Regions from separate parts of the Caballeronia sp. LjRoot29 genome, predicted to be linked through region 3. Evidence: predicted binding sites of a transcription regulator. Region 3 holds the regulator's gene; each other region holds the start of a gene.
What was found. The regulator FliA, encoded in region 3, starts transcription of late flagellar genes. The targets are predictions, from matches to a motif close to CTAAAGTTTNNNNNNNNNNNGCCGNTA.
Positions count from the first base shown of each region.

Region 1: a site for FliA is predicted at 1,577-1,603, ahead of ACSQ83_RS14145 (DUF4088 family protein). Genes of this name have one in related genera too.
Region 2: a site for FliA is predicted at 2,667-2,693, ahead of fliD (flagellar filament capping protein FliD). Genes of this name have one in related genera too.

Region 1 covers NZ_CAXUPU020000010.1:115,072-119,685, forward strand. Annotated here, with positions in the region: gene ACSQ83_RS14140 (ATP-dependent helicase) at 1-681, shown strand, start outside; gene ACSQ83_RS14145 (DUF4088 family protein) at 720-1,484, opposite strand; gene ACSQ83_RS14150 (CreA family protein) at 1,653-2,144, opposite strand; gene ACSQ83_RS14155 (aldose epimerase family protein) at 2,452-3,513, opposite strand; gene ACSQ83_RS14160 (FadR/GntR family transcriptional regulator) at 3,510-4,307, opposite strand; gene ACSQ83_RS14165 ((Fe-S)-binding protein) at 4,435-4,614, shown strand, end outside.
Region 2 covers NZ_CAXUPU020000002.1:281,009-285,622, reverse strand. Annotated here, with positions in the region: gene ACSQ83_RS03425 (cupin domain-containing protein) at 139-471, shown strand; gene ACSQ83_RS03420 (GNAT family N-acetyltransferase) at 617-1,252, shown strand; gene ACSQ83_RS03415 (fructose bisphosphate aldolase) at 1,360-2,256, opposite strand; gene fliD (flagellar filament capping protein FliD) at 2,905-4,494, shown strand; gene ACSQ83_RS03405 (DMT family transporter) at 4,581-4,614, opposite strand, start outside.
Region 3 covers NZ_CAXUPU020000005.1:66,465-71,078, forward strand. Annotated here, with positions in the region: gene flhF (flagellar biosynthesis protein FlhF) at 317-2,029, shown strand; gene ACSQ83_RS07755 (MinD/ParA family ATP-binding protein) at 2,022-2,954, shown strand; gene ACSQ83_RS07760 (RNA polymerase sigma factor FliA) at 2,985-3,716, shown strand; gene ACSQ83_RS07765 (GGDEF domain-containing protein) at 3,750-4,614, opposite strand, start outside.

The DNA of each region.
Region 1 (4,614 bases), on a different contig from region 3:
TTGCGCGCGAGCGAAGACTGGCCGGCGCTTGTGGCGCTGATGTCGAAAATTTGCGCGCGCGAAAGCGGATGGCCTGCTGAGTTCGAAATGATCCGGCGCTGGTACGAACCGCATCTGGAACGCAATCACGAAGACGCGTCAATTCGCCATGGCGACGTGCTGCAGATGGAAAGCATCGCGTCTACGTATCCCACGCGCGAGCGTTTTCTGACCGAACTGACGCTTGATCCGCCCGATGCCACGAGCGATGAATCGGGTGTTCCGCTCATCGATGAGGATTATCTGATTCTCTCCACCATCCATTCGGCCAAGGGACAGGAGTGGAAGAACGTGTTCGTGATGAATGGCGTGGACGGCTGCATCCCGTCCGATATGGGCACGGGCAGCGACGAGGAAATTGATGAAGAAAGGCGGCTGTTGTACGTCGCCATGACGCGCGCAAAAGAGCATCTGCACATTGTCACGCCGCAGCGTTTCTACGTGCACAACCAGGTCCATATGGGTGACCGGCATGTGTGGGCGGCGCGTACGCGTTTCATCCCCGCGCATCTGATGCCGCAGTTCGAAGCGTGCGCGTGGCCCCCGGTCCCCGAGCCCGCCGCGCCGACGGCCGCCGGACTGGCCGCTGCGGCAAAGGCGAAAGTCGATATCGCCGCGCGGCTCAAGAAGATGTGGGAGTGAAGGGTTTCGTTTGAGCTCGCCAAGGGCTCAAGCTCCACTCAACGTTCCGCACGCGAAGGCTTCGGCGCTTTGCGCTCCGGCGTGAAGATCGTGCGCAACCAGTTGCCGAAGCGCGTGAACCCGTCATACGGCTCTTCAATAAAAATTTCCGGCTTGATCATGCGTATCTGCTCGAGCACTTGCTGTGCTTCCTGCTTTGCCACCGAGCCATGAAACATGCCGAGTCGCAGCAGGCAGCGCAGTTCACCGAGCTTTTCGCGCGCGGTCGATCCCGCGCTATGTTCTGTCGCAATCTTGGTTTCGTACACGCGTTGACGCAATGAATCGGCGAGACGCCATGCGGGCGTCTGCATTTTCATCTCCAGTTCCTGTATGTCCGATGCCGCCGACTTGATCTGCGACGCGAGCGTATCGATCTGCGCCGGGTCTCCGTTCGCCTCGGTCACGATCGCCGTCGCCCACGCGCGCGATGCCTTCACGAGATCGTCAGGTTTCCAGTCCGAGCGGACCGCAAAGCCGAAACCGTGTTCCCCGGCTTGACGCATCATCATTTCAACGACGTCAGGAAACTCCTTGTCGAGCGCCCGTTTCGCCCATGCGTACTGACCGTTTTGCAGCATTCGCTGCACTGCCTGTTCGGTCAGCGGCGTGGGGTTGTCGAGGAGTTTTGCGCGCAGGAAATCTTCGAACGTGGGCGTGACGAATTGCGGGTCGAACTTGAGCGACAGGCGAATCAGCGTCTCGAAGTCGCGGCGTAGCGCTGCGATCGTTTCGTCTTTAAATGTAAGGGTAATCTGACCCATGATGTTTCCCGGTTCCCGATCCCGTCGACCGGTTTCAGCCGGCGCGGAAAGACAGTCGGCGTCGCCATGAGGGCGACGGCCGTTCGTCTTTATATCGGCGTGGGGAGGGGAAACTTTAGGCCAGCTTTCAATTATTTCGTCGATGCTCGATCAACCGGCGCGGCGGTCTTATTTGACGGGAATGGTCGTGCCCGCTGGCATTGGCACGGCGGTCACGCTGTTCTTCGCGCTGCCGGTCGTAATCCGGTCGCTGTAGGTCAAGTAGACCAGCGTATTGCGCTTGGCATCGACTATACGCACTACATGCAGCGTCTTGAAGATAAACGACATCCGTTCCGAGAACACATCGGCTTTCTGCTTGAGCGGCGCATCGATCTTGATCGGCGCGACCTGACGGCAAGCTATGGAGGCCTCAGACGGGTCTTCGGCTATTCCCAGCGTTCCTTTAACGCCGCCCGTGCGGGCACGGGAGACGTAGCACGTGACACCGGTGACCGCCGGGTCGTCGTACGCCTCGACCGTGACGCGATCCGAGCCGGTGAAGCGGAAATTCGTGTTGACGCTGGCTATTTCCTGGGCGTGCAGGGCAGGCGCAGCAAGCAACGCAACGAGCGACGAACATGACGCGAAAGACTTCAAGGAGAAGAGAGCGCGTTTCATCGGAATCCTTCGAGGAATGAGGAATTGAAAAAGGCGTCGTATTGTAACGACGCCTTGGTTCAATCCACGTGAAACCGCATGCCGCGCTTTCGCGTTACGTGTGAGCAATGCCGCGATCAGTGAAAAATCAGATACAGGATCACCAGCACGATCACCGGCACGCCAAGCAGCCAACCCAGTAGATAAGGCATTGTCTTCCTCCATTCGATTTCTGATTCGATGAATTCAGTATCGATGAGAGGCCGGGCCGCCGATACCCGCGCGTGTCCTATTCGACTGTAGGCGGGTTCCTATCGGCGGCACGTTTCTACTTCACACGAATGGCGTAGCGCGTGACCTGCCGATACCGCTCGTTGGGGCGCAACACGACGTCTTCCGCGTCGTCCATGTTGATCTGGTTTGGAAACCCACCCGCTTCGAGGCAGAGCGCGCCGTGCTTGTGATAGGTCACGCCGCGCTTGCCCGGCACGCCTTCAAGACTGTTGCTGGTGTAGAACACCAAGCCGCGTTCGGTGGTCGCGACGATCAGTTCGCGTCCGCTAGCCGGATGATAAACAGCCGCGACACGCCGCATTTCGGGCAGTTCGGTGACCGGCGCTTCGTTGCGCAACACAAAACAATGGTCGATACCGCCGCCCGCCAGCGTGACTTGCTCGTTGTCGCGGGTATCGATACGCGGTCCGAGCAGCGCAGCCGTACGAAAGTCGAACGGGGTATCGGCGACGTCTTGCAGGTGGGTCGGAATCGTATGTTCATCGATGGCGAAAAACCGGTCGGCGGCAATCTCGATCTCGTGGTCGTGGATCGTCGTCGAGTCCACGCCCGACAGGTTGAAGTACGCGTGGTTCGTGAGATTGAGGGGCGTGGGGGCGTCCGTGAAGGCGTCGTAGGTGATCGTCAGTTCGCCCGCGTCGTTGAACGTGTAGGTCACCTGGACGGTGAGCCTGCCGGGAAAACCGTTATCGCCCGCGGGCGATTCCAGCGTGAACACCAACGCGTCTCCCCTGTGCTCCGCCTGCCATAGTTTGAAGCTGAAACCCTGGAAACCGCCATGCAGCGAGTTCGGCGGCTGATTCGCTTCGAGCGGGTACTCCACGCCATCGAGGGAAAAACGCGCGTTCGCAATGCGGTTCGCCCAGCGTCCGACGGTTGCGCCCATGTAGGCCGGACCCGTGGTGTACGCGGCGGGGGCGTCGTGGCCGAGCAGGATATCCGCCAGGTTGCCGTCGCGATCCGGCGCGAACCAGGAGACGAGAGCCGCGCCCAGATTCGTGACCGTTACCTTCGAGCCGTTGTCATGGCTCAGCGTGTGAAGATCGACAGGCGTACCATCCGCGAGGTTGCCCCAGTGGGCGCTGGAAAGGGTCATGGTGTGGTCTCCGGATTTTGATTTTTTGCCGAGTGGCGGGGCGCTTCGGGTTTAGCTTCCGGCTTGGATAAGCGGGGCAAGCGGTCACGATAAAGCCTACTGACGTAGTCAAGATGTTTGCCCGCGGCTTCCCGGGCGCGTAGCGGGTCGCGGGCGACGATGGCATCGAATATTGCCTGATGTTGCGCCAGCAAATCCGCTTCGACCTGATCGTCGTAGTCCACCAGCCGGTGCGATGTCAACATCGATTCACGCACGAGTTCCTGCAGGCCGTGCATCACGTGGGCGAGGGCGAGGTTGTGGGTGGCATCGGCGATAGCGAGATGAAACGCGGCGTCGTGTTCGGCTATCCGCGTGCGTTTCGGTTCGATGGCGGCCGTCTTGAGCGCGTTGAACGCTTCGGTGATACGCGCCAGATCGGTTGCGGTGGCGCGTTCGGCCGCGTAACCCGTTGCCAGGGATTCGAGACCGTGGCGGAGTTCGAGGACATCGGCGCTGGCCGTCGGATGCTGGCTCAGCAACGCGGCGAGCGGCGCGGATACGAGTGGCGCGGTGACATCGGAGACCACGAAGCCGGTGCGCGCGGCTGCCTGGATGAATCCATCCGATTCCAGCCGGATCAACGCCTCACGCAGCGATGGGCGCGACACGTTGAGCTGCTCCGCGAGATCGCGTTCGGCAGGCAGACGTTGTCCGGGGAGTAACGCGCCGCTGGTGATCAGCGCGCGGATCTGGTCGGAGACGACATCGGTAATGCGCGTGCGGGTGTAGGAATGGACGGGCTGAAAAGGCATGGAAGTTCGTTCGCGCTCGAGGTTTGGCAGTTTGACATGAAACGCTGCAAACTTTAAAGTCTTGGTCAGACCAAGCTTACCAAATTTGGCAAATCGTTTGTCTTTCTGGCTCCCCACTGCCCATCCAATGAAAGTCGCCCTGTTCGTTCCCTGTTTTATCGATGCGTTCTATCCCGAAGTCGGCATCGCGACCCTCGAATTGCTCGAACGTCTGGGCGTGGAAGTCGATTACCCGGAGGAACAGACCTGCTGCGGCCAGCCGATGGCGAACAGCGGCGCGCAAAAGGAAGCGGCCGGCGCCGAGCGG
Region 2 (4,614 bases), on a different contig from region 3:
TGCCTCACGTCGCGGTGAAAATTTCTCGCTTTGCGCGCGCGTTCCGGATGGTTAGGCTTGTGAATAGCGGGTGACGTCCGCGCTATTTCTTAGCCGTCGCTCACCCGCTTGGCCGTAACGAATCCGGAGGGAACGATCTTGGACGCTAAATTGATCAACCTAAGCGCAGTGGCAGCGCAGCCCAAAGCAGGCTATTTCAACGAGGTCCTGACTCAGGTGAACGATCACGCGGTTCATCTGAGCGTGATGGACGCGCCATTTTTCTGGCATGTCCATCCTGACTCGGACGAAGTGTTCATCGTTCTTGAGGGCATCTTGTTGGTCGAACTGGAAACAGCGCGATACGAGTTAAAGGCCGGCGAGATGCTGACCGTGCCAGCCGGGGTCAGGCATCGGACGAATCCTCTGACCCCGCGATCCGTGAACCTCACTATCGAAAAAATGACTGCGGAAACCGTACGCGTTACGTGAGCGCGGTCCGGAAATAAAAATTCCATAAAGCCTTGAGCCGTCCGCATATATATGCCGCAAATCACGAAATATTTACGGCATTTTTTCTTGTTATCAACCGGCGAGGAATCCTACACTTCTGGCAAATGATGAAGCCGGGGGTGTCATGCTCAAGCAACGTACAGCAGTGAAGAATCACACGCGCATCAGCTACGTTCATCGTGGCGTGGGCAGCGTAGTACTGAGACGCTTTGATCCGGCGTGCGATTCCTTCGATGAGTTGACCCAGATGCTGCACCGGTCGTTCGCGCGGCTCGGCGGGATGGGGCTCAATTGCACGTGCGTTGACCAGTCCGCGCTCGTTACGCGCGCACGTGCCACGCGTGGCGATTGTTATGTCGCGGTATGCAACGGACGGCTGGTTGGAACCATGGCGCTTTACGCACAGGATGGCGAGTCGCCATGTGCGCTTTATCGGCGGAACGACATTGCGAGCGTTCGCCAGTTCGGCGTTGATCCTGCCTATCAGAGCAGGGGGATCGGAAGGTCGTTATTGGCTTACGCAGATCACTGGGCCGCTATTCGCGGTTACGCCGAGCTTGCTTTGGATACACCGCAACCCGCGGCACATTTGATTGAGTTCTATCGGGGCCAGGGCTTCCGGATTGCCGATTTCGTGAGGTTCGCCGGCAAGCAATACGACAGTGCAATCCTGTGCAAAACGCCAGTCGCTTTCCGTCACCTTGCCGCGTGGACGCGCCGTCTTGAACTGCCGCAAGCGAGCGTTGCGCGCGCTGCATGAAAAACCGGCCGCACTGAAGCTTCAAGTGCGGCCGGCATCCAACAATGTTTCAAAGCCTTCTTCGAACCGGCTTCTTACCTGTTTCCTATCTGCTTCCTACCGATCACTCAGACCTTTTCGACCGAGGCCTTGTAGATCTCATTGACCGACGTTGCCAACGTTGCGTCGAACTCGCTGTCGCTCATCGACTTCTTGAGTTCGTTGATCAGCGCACGGGAGAAGCTGGCAATCATGCCGTGATTCTTCGCGAGGCGATTGCACGCGTCGGTCCGCGCATAGCCGCCTGAGAGCGCAACCACGCGTACGACGGCCGGGTGCTCGATCAGCGGACGATAGAAATCCGCGACATCCGGGATGGTCAGCTTGATCATGACCTTGCTGCCTTCAGGCAACGCTTCAAGACCCTTGAGCAACTCAGCGCGCAGAATGGTCTCTGCTGCTGCCTTGTCCGGGCTGTTGATCGACACTTCGGGTTCCAGGATTGGCACAAGGCCGTGCGCCTGGATTTGCGCCGCAACTTCGAACTGCTGCCTGGAAATGGCCGCGATCCCTTCCTGCGACGCATGGTCAATAACCGAGCGCATTTTCGTGCCGAATACACCCAGCTTGACCGCCCGCTCGAGCAGCGTGTCCAGTCCGGGAATTGGCTTCATCAGACGCACGCCGTTCGCTTCCGCTTCGAGTCCCTTGTCCACTTTCAGGAACGGAACCACGCCGCGGTCTTCCCACAGGAAGGCCGGAACGGACTTGCCTTCAGCCTGTCCGTCCATGGTGGCTTCGAACAGAATGGCACCGATAACCTTGTCGCCGGTGAAGGCGGGTGCGGTCATGATGCGGACCCGCATCTCGTGCATCAGCGCGAACATCTCGGCGTCGCCGTTGTAGTCGCTCTCCGGAATTCCATACGCCTTCAGGGCGCCGGGCGTTGATCCGCCACTCTGGTCAAGGGCAGCGATAAACCCCGGTTTGTTGCTCATTTGCGCCAGCATCTTGTCATTAGCCACGTACATTTCTCCCTCTTAACTATCAAACCCCGGACCAGGTTTCCCCGGTCTGGGCCATTGCCTTCGATGTAATAAGTGTACTGGATTGGCGGATCGGCCTCGAAAACAAACACGCGGCGGTTCGCTGTTTTGTCCGAATGTGCCGGACGCGCGACTGCCTGAGACGACGGTCGAAACAGCGAGGTCGGCTTACTGGTCTTCAATTGGTCCTCAATTCGTCTTCTACTCGTCTTCTACTCGTATTTCGTTTGGTCCACGAAGCGCAAGAACGATGCCTCGATAAAAAGCAACCGGACGTTGTCGCCGACGAGGAAGCATCCGCGAAAAAATAATCAAATAAAAATCAAAAAAGGCCGGTGAGCCGCGCGTCGGTGATCTCAAATCGGCTGGAAAGACGCGTTGAAATCTTTTTAAAGATTTGGAAAGAACCTTCGGGAGCCGCGTGTTGCTCATCGATTCGCCTTTGATCGAAGTGCGCAACCATGACGGCGCCGATACACGATGCACAGCCCGAATAACGCGCGGCTGCGGCATTGCATCGCATCGCATCGAATTGCATCACGTGAAGCTCTCCTGAAGCTTGTCTTCAGCGGGCGATGTTCATCCAGGCCCAGGCTTAATATCAAACCCGACGTACGGAGCATTTTAATGTCGACGATTTCCAGCGCGTCCAGCGCTCCAAGCTTGCCCTCCCCGGCCAATACGAACTCGGCCAACGCCATCTCGACCGCAGCCGACACGACGGCTGCCGCCGCGTCGGCCAGGGCATCCGCCGCGCAGTCCGTCATCAGCGGCTCGACGGGCAATGCGTCGCTGGATGTGTCGGCTCTCGTCACGAGCCTTGTCAACGCGAAGGTGGCGGGCCAGACCGGCTCGCTGATCGCACAGCAGAGAAACGACACCACCAAGCTCTCGGCAATCGGCGCTTTGCAGGCTGGGTTGTCGGCGTTGCAGGCGGGTATTGCGCCGCTGTCGAACGGTACCGCGCTCGGGCAGTTCACGGCGACCACGGACGGCACGGGATTGACCGCGAGCGGCAGCAGCGGCGCGGCGACGGGCAGCTATTCTGTCGCGGTGACGCAAATTGCCAGCGCGCAGACGCTATCGTCGGCCGCGTTCGGCGCGACCACCGCGTTGGGCACGGGCACGATGAACGTCTCGGTCGGAGACAAGTCGATGAGCGTCGACATCACGTCGGCGAACAACACCGTGAGCGGCATTGCCGGCGCGATCAACGCGTCGTCGAGCAATCCGGGCGTCACGGCAACCGTCGTGTCGGGCACGGACGGCGCGCACTTGATCTTGCGCTCGTCGGCCACGGGTGCATCGAACAAGATCGATGTTTCAGTGGGCCCGGTGACCGACGATGCCGGGTTGTCGAGTCTCGACGTAACGTCCACGGCCGGCGCCAGCGCCGCGGATCCTTCGACCATTGCATCGGCATCGGCCACGAGCCCGTGGACGCAGACGGAATCGGCCAAAGACGCCATGTTCACCATCGACGGCACGGCCGGCACGAGCTCAAGCAACACGGTGACCACCGCCATTCAAGGCGTCACGCTGAACCTGACCGCCGCGGCCATTGGCGCGCCTGCCGGCACACCGCAGACGCTGACCGTGGCGCAGGACACGACGTCGGCATCGACCGCGATCAACAACTTCGTCAATCTCTATAACGCCCTGGTCACCACCTACGGCCAGGTTGCCGGTTTCGACAGTTCGAAAGCCAAGGGTGCGCAAGGCGGCCCGCTGCTCGGCAATTCGATGTTCAACACAGTCAAGAGCACGCTTGCGAGCATTGTCAGCGGCGGCGTCAAGAACGGCAGTTCCAATATTTCGCTTGGCGCTATCGGCATTGCGCTGAACAAGGATGGGACGCTTACCGCCGACGCTACGAAGATGGCCAATGAGCTGACGAGCAATCCGCAAGGCGTCGCGGTCCTGTTCAATTCGACGACCGGCGTGGCCGCGAAGATGACAAAAAGCCTGAATGGGTTCCTGGGCGAGGGCGGCCTGATTGCGAATAACCAGGACCCGCTCAACGCGGACCTCAAGGGCATCAGCACGCAGCAAGATACCTTGGCGAGCTACTCGGCTCAGCTGACTCACCAGTATCAGGCGCAGTTCACCGCGCTCAACACGGTCATGGCGACGATGAACAAGAATTCGCAGTACCTGACGCAACTGTTCGGCGGCGCTAACAGCGAGGGTGCGCTGGCGAAAGGCAAGGGCGGTTGATTAGCGTGTGCACTCAATGGCCGCTGCGCTGAGTGGCAGCCAGCCGAAGTATTCTAATCATCTGCATTTCTAACTAACTGGGAGCGCTAGAAGACTGCGATCAACACTACACCAACCACT
Region 3 (4,614 bases):
GAAATAATCACCGCGGCCCTGCAGCGGAATAACACGACGGGTAATGAAATATCTCTACGAGTGTTTCATTGCAGTTGCCGTGAACACCATTGCAATTGTCTGACGTTTAAACCTTCCCGCACTTCCCCGATGCCGCCCGCGAACCGCTTCCGGCATCGATCTCCCGAATTACCCCGCTTTCCCGGCTCTTATCAGCCGATGGCCCGACACCCACCCTTGCAATAATTCATTCACAGGAAAACGGTACGTCGCTCAAAACGTGGCGCACCGGTCAACCGCAACAGATCAAAGTGAGCGCGAGCTCATCGGGGGGTAAATGAACATCCGCAAATTCATCGGTGCCACGAGTCGCGAAGCGTTCCGGCTCGTCCGTGAAGCACTGGGCCCCGATGCGGTCGTGTTGTCAAATCGGGTAACCGAAGACGGCAGCGTCGAGATCGTTGCGGTCGCCGACGGCGATCTCGCGAAGATATCTCCGAAAGCCGCCGCTCAGCATCGCGAAATGAAGCTGCGGGAGTCGGCCGGCAATCATCAGTTGGCGGGGCCGTCACGGTCCTACGAGCAGCCGAGTTCGAATTCGAACGCGGGTTCCAACCCCTACGCGAACGGCGATGTCTTTTCGTCAGTGTTCGGCGCCAATCCCGAACCGCTGGATGATTTCGAGCCGGAACCGCAAGCAGACGACGTATCGCGCACGATGGCTGAATCGAATCCCTGGCTGATCGAACATGCCCGCCGGGTGGCGCAGTCGGCCGCTGAAACCGCGCCGCAGCGCGCGCTGAGCGCATCGTCGGCGATTGCGAAGGGATTGGGTAATCCCGTGACCGTCACGCCGCAGGCATCCTCGCAAGCCCCGGGATGGACCCGCGAAGCGGCGCAACTCGCCGCTCGCCGCGCAGAACAAAAAACCGCACAGGCCCAGTTCCAGCAGGAAGCCAACACGTCCGCGGCCCAATCCGCCAGTTCGATGCAGGAAGGCGCGTTCGCGGGCCTGCCGGCATCGGCGGCTGCCGCTGTGACTGAAGCCATCCGCAGCCGCATGGAGCAAGTCGTGAACGACACCGTCATGAATGAACTGTCGTCGATGCGCGGCATGATGGAAGAGCACTTCGCCGGCTTGCTGTGGGGTGATCGCCAACGCCGCAGCCCGAACCACGCCGCACTGACCAAGCGCCTGTTCGCTGCTGGTTTCTCCGCGCAACTGGTCCGGATGCTGATCGACAACATGCCGGAGATCGAACAAGCCGAAGCGTCGATGGAATGGGTTCAGCAAGTGCTCGAAAACAACCTGCCCGTCATGGACAGCGAAGAATCGATGATGAACCGCGGCGGCGTTTTCGCGCTGATGGGACCGACGGGCGTAGGCAAGACCACGACCACCGCCAAGCTCGCCGCGCGCTGCGTAATGCGCTTTGGCGCCAGCAAGGTCGCGCTGCTTACCACCGACAGCTACCGGATCGGCGCGCACGAACAGCTGCGTATTTTCGGCAAGATCCTCGGGGTATCGGTGCATGCGGTGAAAGACGCGGGCGACCTTCAACTCGCGCTCTCCGAACTGCGTAACAAGCACATTGTTCTCATCGACACGATTGGCATGAGCCAGCGTGACCGCACTGTGGCCGATCACATCGCCATGTTGTGCGGCGCCGGCCATCCGGTGCAACGCCTGCTGCTGCTCAACGCAACCAGCCACGGCGATACGTTAAACGAAGTAGTTCAGGCGTACCAGAGCACGCCGGACCAGCCGCCGCTCGCGGGCTGCATCCTGACCAAGCTCGACGAAGCCACGAACCTGGGCGGCGTGCTCGACACCGTGATCCGCTACAAGCTGCCCGTGCATTACGTATCGACGGGACAGAAGGTGCCGGAAAACCTGTATGTCGCGACCAAGCGCTTCCTGATTAAAAGCGCCTTCTGCATCCCGCGCGACGGCTCGCCGTTCGTGCCGCAAGACGACGATGTGCCGCCGCTCCTGTCCGCGCTTTCCGCGCGCGCTTCCACCGAACTGCATGAGGTTCACTTTGGATAAGTTCGTGTCCGATCAGGCTGAAGGCCTGCGCCGGCTGCTGACGCGCAATGGCTCGCGGGTCGTCGCGGTGTGTGGCGCCCCGGCAGGTGGAATGGGCGGAAGCGGCAATACGTCGACGGTGGTGAACCTCGCGTCCGCCCTCGCCGCGCAAGGCAAGGATGTGCTGGTAATCGATGAACGCCAGAACGGGTTGTCGGTGACCCGGCTGGCCAAGGTGCCGGATAACGGTGCACTGGGCGCGGTCTTGTCCGGCAAGCGTTTTTTGCAGGACGCCGTCACGCGCACGCCGTTCGGCTTTTCGGTGATTGCCGCGCCTCGCGATGAACGCATCAGCCAGGACGCTGCGCATTGCCGGGTGCTGCTTGACGGACCCGCCGATGTCGTCCTGATCGATACCCAGCTCGATCGCAGCGGCGCGCTCTCAAATCTGGCCGTGCAAGCGCACGACTTCGTGATCGTGACCCGCGTAGCGCCCGCCGCGATCACCGAGGCGTACGCCTGCATCAAGCGTCTGCACTACGCACACGCGATCGGCCGGTTCCGGGTTGTCGTGAATCACGTGAAGAACGGCGCAGACGCGAAAATCGCCTTCGATAACCTCGCCGGCGTCGCCAATCGTTATCTCGCGGTGCAACTCATGCCTGCCGGTTGCGTAGCAGAAGATCCGCGCGTGGCGCGGGCGCATGAACTATCGCGTTGCGCGGTGGAAGCTTTTCCGGCGACGGCGGCCGCCCGGGATTATCGGCAGATTGCCGCTGAATTGCAGTACTGGCCGATGCCGAAAGCGTCGCAGTTTGAATGGCCCGTGCAGTCCTTGCGAGCGGAAACGCCGCACGGATTGGAGCGCTCGATCAACTCCGGCGCGGTTCGCCGCACGGAAACACCATTGATGCAGCTTGCGATGAGCAGCGCCGCGTCCGTGTGATGCAGCAAGAGAAGGAACAAGGTGAATGCGATGTATAACGCCCAGGGAAAACTGTCACAGTCCGAGGTCCTGACCCGCTACGCACCGTTGGTGCGCCGGCTTGGCCTGCAACTCGTGGCGAAAATGCCGGCTAGCGTCGATCTGGATGACTTGATCCAGGCCGGCATGATCGGTTTGCTCGATGCCGCCAGCCGTTATAAAGAAGATCAAGGCGCTCAGTTCGAGACCTACGCCAGCCAGCGGATTCGCGGCGCGATGCTCGACGAGTTGCGCGCCAACGACTGGCTTCCGCGCAGCATGCGCAAGACTTCGCGCGAAGTGGAATCCGCGGTGCACAAGGTTGAACAGCATCTTGGACGCTCGGCGAGCGAGCAGGAAGTGGCTGAGCATCTGAACATGCCGCTGATCGAATATCAGGCCATGCTGCAGGATCTGCATGGCAGCCAGTTGATCTATTACGAAGACTTCGACCGGTCTTCCGATGACGAGCCGTTTCTCGATCGTTATTGCGTCGATAAAGCCGACCCGCTTTCCGCGTTGCTCGATGGAAGCTTGCGTTCGGCGCTGGTCGAGGCAATCGATAAATTGCCTGAGCGCGAAAAGCTGCTGATGAGCTTGTACTACGAGAAGGGCTTGAATCTGCGCGAAATTGGCGCCGTGATGGAAGTCAGCGAATCGCGTGTCTGCCAGTTGCATAGCCAGGCCGTTGCGCGGCTGCGGGCCAAGTTGCGGGAACAGGCTTGGTCGGGCGTGGAGGCTTGAGTATCGGCGAATGAAAAGACGGATGGAAACCAGTCAGGTTTCGAAATCCGCGTCCGCCGCGAACTCTGTCTGGCCTTTGCCCAATGACTTGGCGCGATACATCGCGCGATCGGCGGCGCGCATCAGCACGGCAATATCTCTGTAGCCGGGACTCAAGTCCGGCGAGATCAGGCAAGCACCAATGCTCGCCGATACATTCACCACCCGGTCCTGCACCGACTTCATTTCCTCGAGCACCGCGTGCACGCCGTTTGCCACCGTCTGCACCGCGTGATTGCCCGTCACGTGCCGCGCCAGCACGACAAATTCATCGCCGCCTAGCCGCGCGACTGTATCGGTGGTTCTTACCCTTCTTGCCAGCAGGCCCGCGAAAGTTTGCAGCACGACGTCGCCGACTTCGTGGCCATAGGTATCGTTGACTTCCTTGAAGCCGTCGAGATCGATCATCAGCAACGCGGTCGCGCCTTCCTGTCCCGTCGATATCGCGATCATTGCCCGGCCGATGGTCTGCTCCAGCATGTAGCGGTTGCTCAAACCCGTGAGCGGGTCGGTGCCCGCCTTGAGCGCGAGGTCGCGGTTCGCACTGCCGAGCCGGCCGACCAGCACGGCGAGGTAGACCGATGCGCCGAACACACTCAAGCCAATCCCGAGCGCCGCGGAGCGATTGATCATCCACCACGGCTGCAGCACCGACAACGCGACGATGCCCACCATCGCCGTGACACACGACAATGCCAGCGTGCGCTTGCCGTAACGCCCGCCCGCGCCGATCAGAAAGAGGAAGACCGCCCATAGCATGGGCAAGGTGAGTGCGCCTCCGGCACCCAGGATCACGGTGAGCAGGGCCTGATCGGCGACAGTGGTGAATGCGAGGCGCAGATTCGACTGCCGTTGCATT